2 regions of the Vibrio sp. SCP2 genome follow, and region 2 is predicted to be linked to the other one. Evidence: predicted binding sites of a transcription regulator. Region 2 holds the regulator's gene; the other holds the start of a gene.
What was found. The regulator PurR, encoded in region 2, represses purine synthesis genes. The targets are predictions, from matches to a motif close to TNANGNAAACGTTTNCNTNA.

Region 1 (4,773 bases), on a different contig from region 2:
AGTAACTGATAAGCCACTTCCAGTACGGCTTCGCTATTAGCCTCAATCAACTCATCACAGGCGGTATTAAACTCTTTTCTTACCTGTTCAATCGTTTCATTATCAGAATTTTCAAGTAACATTTTAAAGTGCTTACTTTTATATGAAACTATATTTGGAATTTCAGGTACACGACCACCTTCTTTGGCGATTACATCTACAGAGCTAGGGTAAAGATTATCAACACTCACAATTATTCAACTTACAAAACCAAATTGTATTACATTAAACATTATTGAATTCTTTCAGTCAATACTATTAAAATTTGAAGTCATTTATCGGTATTGTGGTGCGAGGCAATGTTGACTTAATCAGGAGCGACATACGACAGCCCGTAATCTAAAACCAATCATTTTCTTTGTCATTTTTATCAATTGGGCAAAAGTATTATTTGCCATTATTGAAGCCATCTGCTGCAATTAGTCCATTGAATAGTCAGTACAAGTATCCAGATGAATTTACGTACATTTTTGATGATGGCAGTGGTATTAACGTTCGCCGGCTGTGCCACTTATGCTGGGCTAAATTACGACCAGTTATTTGGCGAACCTAACGTGCAGGAGCGCCGCACTGATGTGGATAGCACAGAAAGTGATTTCTTCCTTACCGAAGTTAAACCCATTATCGATAAACGCTGTGTTGTCTGCCACGCTTGTTACGATGCCCCATGCCAACTGAAAATGTCATCAGTTGAAGGGATCGACCGCGGTTCAAGTAAAGAACTCATCTATCAAGGGACTCGCCTAACAGCAGCCACACCTCATCGACTATTTGAGGATGCTCAAACTACTCAAGAGTGGCGCGATCTTGGTTTTAGCCCAGTCCTCAATGAACGTGTACAAAATCCAACCGCCAACTTAGAAGCCGGACTGATTGCTCGCATGCTGATGCAAAAAGAGGCTCACCCGCTGCCAGATCAAACTCAACTCGAAGGGTTCGATTTTTCAATTGACCGCTCTCAAGTTTGTCCGACGATTGAAGAATATGACCAGTACTTACAGGACTACCCGACTTGGGGTATGCCTTATGGGATGCCAAACCTCGCTTCCAACGAATACTCCACGCTGATCAGTTGGCTACAAGATGGTGCGATAATGAATCAGCCGCTGCCTTTAACGCCAGCGCAAGCACAGCTAGTGAGCGAATACGAAACACTGCTCAACAAAAGTTCTCGTAAGGTTCAGCTTACTTCTCGTTACATCTACGAACATCTGTTTTTGTCGCACTTATACTTTTCCGACTTAAACGAACAGCAGCCACGCTTCTTTACCTTAGTGCGCTCTGCGACTCCACCAGGCCAACCTGTGAAGCGCATTGCGACTCGCCGACCGTATGATGATCCGGGCGTTTCTCGCGTTTATTACCGATTGATTCCAGAGCAAGGCACCATTGTTGATAAAACTCATATGCCATTTGCCTTGAATGAACAGCGAATCAATGATTGGAAAGAGTGGTTTATCGACGCGGATTATGATGTTGCGAAGCTACCTGGCTATACCCCAGATATCGCCGCAAACCCGATGACGGCGTTTATTGATATACCGGTTAAAGCGCGCTTCAAGTTTATGCTCGACAATTCCCAGAACACGATCAATGCCTTCATCAAAGGACCAGTGTGTCGTGGGCAATTGGCGCTAAATGTCATCAATGACCGCTTCTGGGTGTTCTTCCTCGACCCAGACAAAGCAGATATTCCTGAAGTGAACGAGTTTTATCGCGCGCAAGCAGACAACTTAAAACTGCCTGGTGAGCTTGAAAGCAATACCTTGCCCGTGACGAACTGGGTATCTTATTCAAGGCAGCAAGCGCGTTATTTACAAGCAAAGTCTGACTTTATCAATCAGTGGTTTGAAGGCGGTAAGCATCTTACCACCGATGTCATTTGGACGGGAGAAGGAACCAATCAGAACGCTGCCCTTACAGTATTCAGGCACTTTGATAGCGCTTCTGTTGTTCAGGGCTTAGTCGGCACTCCCCCAAAAACCGCTTGGGTACTGGACTATGCTCTCATCGAGCGTATCCACTATTTACTAGTGGCTGGGTTCGATGTGTACGGCAACTTCGGCCATCAGTTAATGACGCGAATGTTTATGGATTTCTTGCGCCTAGAAGGCGAAAGTAACTTCGTTGCCCTACTGCCTAGAGAGATGCGCCATAAAGAGCACTCAAGTTGGTACAAAGACCAAAGTGCTCAGCTTAGTGACTTCTTACAACGTAACGTTAAGCCGTTTGATCAACCTACACAAGTGCCGTATCAGACAGACGATCCAAAAGCTGAGCTATACGATATTTTGCAGACTCAACTTGCTCCTGTTTTAACTAACCGCTTCAAGATCGAGCAAACGGGAATGAAGCAGGAAAATGAGCAACTGCTACGTAGTATAGATAGCATCAAAGGCAAAGGGCTTATCTATCTACCTCAGATAATGATGTTAATGATTGAGTCTGATAGTGGTAAAGATCAGCTCTACACCTTGCTGCACAACAATGCTCATACCAACATTTCCAGTCTATTTGATGAAGAGAGTAACCGCGATCCAGCCAATGATGACCTTACTTTGGTTCGTGGAGTGATCGGCAGCTACCCTGCTGCGTATCTATCCCTTAAAGAACAGCAAGTGCCAAAACTGGTCGAAATGTTGAAAAATATTTCGAGCGAAGAAGATTACGTTAAGCTGTTGGATACCTTTGCAATTCGTCGTAGTTCAGACCAATTCTGGCCGTTTAGCGACAGAATTCATGCATGGTATCAAGAGGATCAACCTATCGAATTTGGCCTACTTGACTACAATAGATTTGAGAATAGGTAGAACCGTTCAACTGCGCATGACACGCTCAGGGAGGTGACTATGGGTATCAATGACAGCATTAGAGCTTTAGAACAACAAATTTATGTTGCCTGCTCAGAAGGTGATTACGACACCGTACAGATGCTCGAACATCAACTTGATAGCCTTAGGAACAAGGCAGAACATCCATTTGATGATGATCCTTATGCTCCTGAAGGGAAAATAATCCCTGAAGATGACTGGTACTAACGAAAACGCCCCATCGTAATTTACATGGGGCTTTCTTTTGCCCATCGCCCATGACACACGTATAATCCACTCTCCTACAATCAGAGCTTTACAAAGCAAATTTAATCGCTATTATTTGCACGCAAACGATTGCCTCACTTTTTATGTGTCTATTTTGAGGGTTTTATGCTGTCTGATATTGAGATCTGTCGCGAGACAAAACTACACCCAATTTCTCAAGTTGCTGAGCGTGCTGGTTTGCATGCCAACGAATTCCATAGCCAAGGAAAGCACAAGGCTAAAGTAAGTTTACACAGCCTCAAACGTCTGCAGGAAAACTCAACTGGCAAGCTTATTCTGGTTACCGCGATTACGCCAACGCCACTCGGCGAAGGCAAAACAGTGACGACGATTGGTCTGTCTCAGGGCATTGCCAAACTCAAACGTTCAGTCATGGCATGTATACGCCAACCTTCAATGGGCCCTGTATTTGGTGTCAAAGGTGGCGCTGCAGGCGGTGGTTACTCTCAGGTGGCTCCAATGGAAGAGCTAAACCTGCACCTTACAGGCGATATTCATGCGGTTACCGCAGCGCACAACTTAGCCGCAGCGGCCATAGATGCGCGTATCTATCACGAGCAACGTCAAGGCTGTAAAGACTTTGAACAGCGCAGTGGTTTGACTGCCCTCAAAATTGACCCTCAGCGCGTTGTCTGGAAACGTGTCATGGACCACAACGACCGAGCGCTACGTATGGTTACTGTCGGTCAAAATGAAGCCAATAAAACGATTAATGGCTTCGAACGCCAAGATGGATTTGATATCTCAGCCGCTTCTGAGCTTATGGCGATTCTTGCTCTTGCTTCTGATTTAAAAGACCTTCGCGCACGCATTGGCCGTATTGTTGTCGCTTACGATATCGAAGGCAAACCTATCACCACGGAAGATTTGCAGGTCGCTGGTGCCATGGCCGTCAGCATGAAAGAAGCGATTGAGCCAACCTTAATGCAAACCTTAGAAGGCGTTCCAACGCTTATCCACGCAGGGCCGTTTGCTAATATTGCTCATGGTAACTCATCAATAATCGCTGACAACATCGCGACAAAACTGTGCGATTACACTGTGACTGAAGGTGGCTTTGGTTCAGATATGGGGTTTGAGAAGGCGTGTAATATCAAAGCTCAAATGTCAGATAAATCACCCGATTGTGCAGTGATAGTGGCTACACTACGCGGCCTCAAAGCGAACTCTGGGCACTACGACCTAAAACCAGGCCAAGCGATACCTGAGTCGCTATTTGAAAATGACGAAAATGCCCTCGTTGCTGGATTCGGAAACTTAAAATGGCATATTAACAACGTCAACAAGTACGGTGTGCCTGCGGTCGTTGCGATCAACCGTTTTCCGCAAGACAGTGACCAAGAACTTCAAGCACTAAAAGCTATGATTGAAGCGTTGCCAAATGATGTCGAAGTCGCTATCAGTGAAGGCTTTGCTAAAGGTGGTGACGGCACAGTAGAGTTAGCAGAGAAAGTCATCGCACAGTGTAACAAAACGGCTCACTTCAAACCTCTGTACCAATTTAGCCAAACAACCGAAGAAAAACTGATGGCTGTTGCTGAAGCAGGTTATGGCGCTTGTGGGGTTACATTGAGCTACCAAGCAAGAAAACAACTTGATGAGTTAAAACAGCACGGTTTTGATGACTTAGCGGTAT
Region 2 (4,773 bases):
ATAGAGAACTGCCTATCCCAACGCTCTATTTGATGGGGGAGAAAGACTATATGTTTATTCAGCCTGTCAAAGAGATGGTTGCTGCACATCGCAAGAGCAAGTTACTTGAGATTGCCGATTGCGGCCATGTATGTAACGTTGAGCGCCCAGAAGAGTTCAATCACCATTCGATTTCATTTATTCAGCAGCAAATTGAAGCGCCTAAAATCGGTTAAGGTGCTGCTTGTCCGCATTGCCAACATGCGCCAAATTGAGGCTCGTTCATTTCCCCACATTGGTTGCAACGCCAATTACTGCCAACATCCGCATTGTTAAACTGCTCGATAACCGTATTGGCGTGCTTGGCTTGATCTGGGTCGAGTAGCCAGACATAAGGTTCGCTGCTCTCGCCAAAAGGTATTTCACCTTGGAGCCCAAACACGCCTTCACCACGAACTTCACACTCAATCTGTTGAGACTTAAGAAGCTCACAAACAATGTGAGCTTCAGTAGGTGTCGATGCAGAATATATCCTCATTAAGCATTTCCATTTGATGTTGAAGGGGAGCTCTTAATTTTCGCCATGACCCATTTAGCAATCACCGGGAATAAGCCGAGAAGTGCAAAAGAGGCTAAAACGGTTGGAGAGACGATACCCGACAAGCTGTCAATTTGAGCCAGTTGTGTCCCGGCATTTAAGTAAACGGCTGTTCCAGGCAACATACCGAGTTGACTCACCAAATAGAATCGAGCCGTCGCGATAGGTGTTAAACCCATTAACAAGTTGATGAGGAAGAATGGGAACACTGGAATTAATCTCAGTGAGAACAGATAAAATGCGCCATCTTTTTCAACGCCTTGGTTGATGGCATTGAGCTTTTCACCAAATTTGCTTTGTACCCAATCACGCAACAAGTATCGGCTGCTCAAAAATGCGAGTGTTGCACCTATGGTGCTAGCGAAAGAAACTAGCAGTAAGCTCGTCCAGAAACCGAAAAGGGCAGCACCCAAAAGAGTCACGACCGCAGCGCCAGGAATAGAGAAAGCGGTGATGGCAACATAGGCGATAAAATAGCTAGCAGCTGCAATAGTAAAGTTGTCAGCGATAAATGCTGCAAGCTCTGCTTGTTGGGCTTTAGCGTTTTCTAGCGTGAGATACTGGCCAAAATTAACGCCAAGCAAAACAATCAAAGCGACGAAAACAATTCCTAGGATGATCTTTTTATTCATGTTGAGCAGCTCCATTTAATTTCATGGATATCAAATATTAGTGTTACTAGACAAGACAGGGAAAGCAAGCGACAAATTTCAAACTGCAGATAAAAAGCAATAAAAAAAGTCAGCACTAAGGCTGACTTCTTCTACATATATTGTATTGGATTAGCTGACTTGCGTTAACAGCTCCTGACGTCGGCTTTGTGGGATTACCGACCAGTGTGTGCCTTTAATTGCGCCTTCTAAAGCCCAGAGAAGTTCGATGTTGACATCGGCAGAGTGTGTGGACTGTATAGCCTTAAAAGCGTGTACGGCACCCACTTCTTCTAGGTTTTCAACCGTGTCTATACCTGCTTTCTTGAGCATACGCTCAGTCGCTAACCTTAAGTTCGGCAGATCCTTCAAACGGTTCGGCTTCGCTTGCGATTGGGTTTGCTTCTCTTGGTTTGCTGCTTTTAAAGCGACAGTCGCAATCTTTAACGTTTTACCTGCGTCTGCTGCCCAGTCATCACAAAGCGCAAAATACTTCGTCACTACGGGAAAGCCGCGTTTTTTGTATACGTAAGGTTCTAGCCCTTGAGATTTAAACTGTTTAGCGAGAGCCGCGTCCGCGCGTACGTGAAGCTTATCGTTGACGACAAGTGCGAACATAGTGTCATCAGCAAAAATGCCAAAGCCACCAAACATTGAGCGAGACTTGATATGTCCTAGCTGCTCAAATAAACGCATTGAGTCTTTTAGTATTGGTTTATCCATGCTGTGTTTTCTCGGTGTATAAGTATACGCCACCAATGCAGGTCCGAGAGATTAGCAAAATTATGCAGAGACATTGTCAGTAAGGTGTCATACGAGTGCAAGTAAAAGCGGTATGACAGTTTGCATATTCGCCATCGGCAACCCCGCTACCAGACAATAAATTGTTTAAGGCCGGAGGCTTTGCGTCCCATCCTTTCGGAATGGTTTGCCCTGTTCGTGGCATTAATCGAACACTTTAAGAATAAATAAATTCTGCGCAGAACATCACGTTTGTATAGGATAAATGTGACATTGGTTCAATAAATAGAGGAGAGATATACGCTTAGCCAATAGTACGGCTACTAGCTAAGCGTCTGACTTAAGGTTATTTATTTAGATTACGAACGGTATTACGCTCAACAATCTCTGGGTGCATCTCAAACACGCGTTTTTCGTGCTCTTTGTCTTTAATTCGCTCAAGAAGAATTTCAAAGGCATTCTTACCAACACGACGTTTGGGTTGGTGAACCGTTGTAAGTGGCGGAGAGAAGTACTCGGCCAGTTCAATATTATCGTAGCCGATTACTGAGATATCTTGAGGTATTTGAATGCCTTTCTGTTGTAGACGGCTCATTAAACCAAGTGCCATGGTGTCATTAAAACAGAACACGGCTGTTGGCTTTTTATCCATTGCAACAATTTTATCTGCCGCCAATACCGCTGTATCACATTCGAAGTTACCTTCAAGAATCCAATCTTCATTTACCGGTAGTTCCGCTTCGGCCATGGCACGCTTAAAGCCACTAATACGCTCAACACATGCTGCTTTTTCGAAGTGACCACTTAAACAAGCGATGTCAGTGTGACCACGTTCAATTAGGTATTTGGTTGCTAAGTAGCCGCCTTCTTCTGAGTTATCGATGATCTTATCTGCTTGAGAACTTTCTGGGCCCCAATCCATAACTACTTTTGGAATATCTTTGTGGCGATCAAGCATTTCGCTCAGCTCTTCGGTCAGGTCTGAACACATCACTAAGATGCCATCTACGCGCTTTTCAGCCAGCATGCGAATGTAGTCGCGTTGTTTTTCATAGATGCCGCCTGTATTACACAGAATCAAGGTGTAACCTTGGCGGTAACAGTAGCTTTCTACGCCGTCGATAACTTCTGAGAAAAATAGGTTCGTCGATTGCGTCACTAACATACCGATTGTACGAGTAGTGTTGCACTTAAGACTACGAGCAACTGCACTCGGTGCATAATTAAGCTCGGTTACCGCTTCCATCACTTTTTCTTGTGTCGCTTCGGCAACAAAGCGTGTTTTGTTAATCACGTGAGACACAGTGGTTGTTGAAACACCAGCAAGGCGAGCAACGTCTTTAATAGTGGCCATAAATTTTGTCCTGTCGATGACTGCCACGAGAATATATTCAGTTTAGAATAAGTTGGCAGAAAGTATCAGAAACACAAAAACCGCTCTTATTTAGCGGTTTGTATTTGAATAGTTCATTTTTATCGTTTGCGGTCACGATTTTAGACCGCAATCCGACTTAGGGCAAACACATTTCTTCGAACTGACCTGTGTCAGTTCACATTGTCAGACTCTATTCACCAATTAAGTATGTGCAATCTAACTCTAAGAATGCCACTGTGAGAGAAGCGATCGCCGAGTAAAAACCGAACTCATCGAGTGTTTGACACTTAGCTGAAAACTTAGGGGTCCAACTTAGAAGGTGCTGACGAATGAAGCCCTCTTGCTCGATCAGTGCTTCTTCAATATGACGCTCTTGCTCAAGCTCATTAGAGCGAATGATGAGGTTGCCGAGAAAATCCAGCTCAATGGCAATATGGTCAGCAGGTTCATTTAAGCCTTCATCGACAGCAACACCATGCTCTAGCATTAACGCTTCCATCTCTTTCGCTGGTTTGTCGTTAAGCAGGCCAGTCTCTCCAATGTACATTGAAGCGTAAGGTAGTGCAGAGTCGCGGTCAGACTTCAAAAATAGATCACAAAAATCAGCAGCAAGCTCTAGTTGTGCATCTTCGCGATCGATTAAGCGATTAAGTGCATCAATGACACGATCAATCGACGGTTTAAGAGCGGCATTCTCGCCAAGGCCAGTAAGGAAAGAGCGGATTTGAGCTGAATGGTACTGCTCAAGGTTCTCTTCAGTTAACTCTTTGGCGTAAAGGCTTGAAAGCCACCAATAGATTTCCGCACGTTTCTCGTTGAATGCTTTGATTTCTTGCATTAGGTATCACTCCCAAAATAACTACCTATTAGTGTAACTAATAAAAATGAATAGCGGTAATGGCTTACGTGACAATAAAAGATGAATTATGAGCATTTATTAACAAAGGCGGCGGTTTTGTCTTGAATCAATAAAAAATCATCTTTCTCGTTTTTAAAGTGATAAATACTAGAAATGTTACTATTTATGAATAGAATAAATGATAGAACTATTCCCAATGCAAATTAAGTGGTGCAGATGAGTTATCACGTACTAGTAGTAGAAGACGACGTAGTGACTCGCAGTAAGCTCGTTGGCTACTTTCAGAATGAAGGTTACCAAGTCAGCGAAGCAGAAAGCGGCGAGCAGATGCGAGACATGCTACAAAGCAACGCGATTGATTTGGTGATGTTGGATATTAATCTACCCGGTGAAGATGGATTAATGCTAACTCGCGAACTTCGCAGTCAATCAGACATTGGAATTATCCTGGTAACAGGACGCACGGACTGCATCGACAAAATCGTTGGTCTCGAAATGGGTGCCGATGACTATGTCACTAAACCTTTTGAATTACGCGAGCTATTGGTTCGAGTCAAGAATTTACTGTGGC

Region 1: AC5O63_RS07275 (formate--tetrahydrofolate ligase) is a predicted target of PurR. The motif match lies at 3,195-3,214, and genes of this name have one in related genera.

The regions. Positions count from the first base shown of each region.
Region 1 is NZ_JCAFVV010000001.1:1,520,326-1,525,098, reverse strand. It holds gene AC5O63_RS07290 (hypothetical protein) at 1-230, opposite strand, end outside; gene AC5O63_RS07285 (fatty acid cis/trans isomerase) at 492-2,849, shown strand; gene AC5O63_RS07280 (hypothetical protein) at 2,889-3,077, shown strand; gene AC5O63_RS07275 (formate--tetrahydrofolate ligase) at 3,243-4,773, shown strand, end outside.
Region 2 is NZ_JCAFVV010000003.1:407,889-412,661, reverse strand. It holds gene AC5O63_RS13015 (alpha/beta fold hydrolase) at 1-215, shown strand, start outside; gene AC5O63_RS13010 (putative signal transducing protein) at 212-517, opposite strand; gene AC5O63_RS13005 (TVP38/TMEM64 family protein) at 517-1,209, opposite strand; gene AC5O63_RS13000 (TfoX/Sxy family DNA transformation protein) at 1,360-1,950, opposite strand; cyclic di-GMP riboswitch class I at 2,084-2,170, opposite strand; gene purR (HTH-type transcriptional repressor PurR) at 2,315-3,322, opposite strand; gene torD (molecular chaperone TorD) at 3,534-4,181, opposite strand; gene torR (two-component system response regulator TorR) at 4,419-4,773, shown strand, end outside.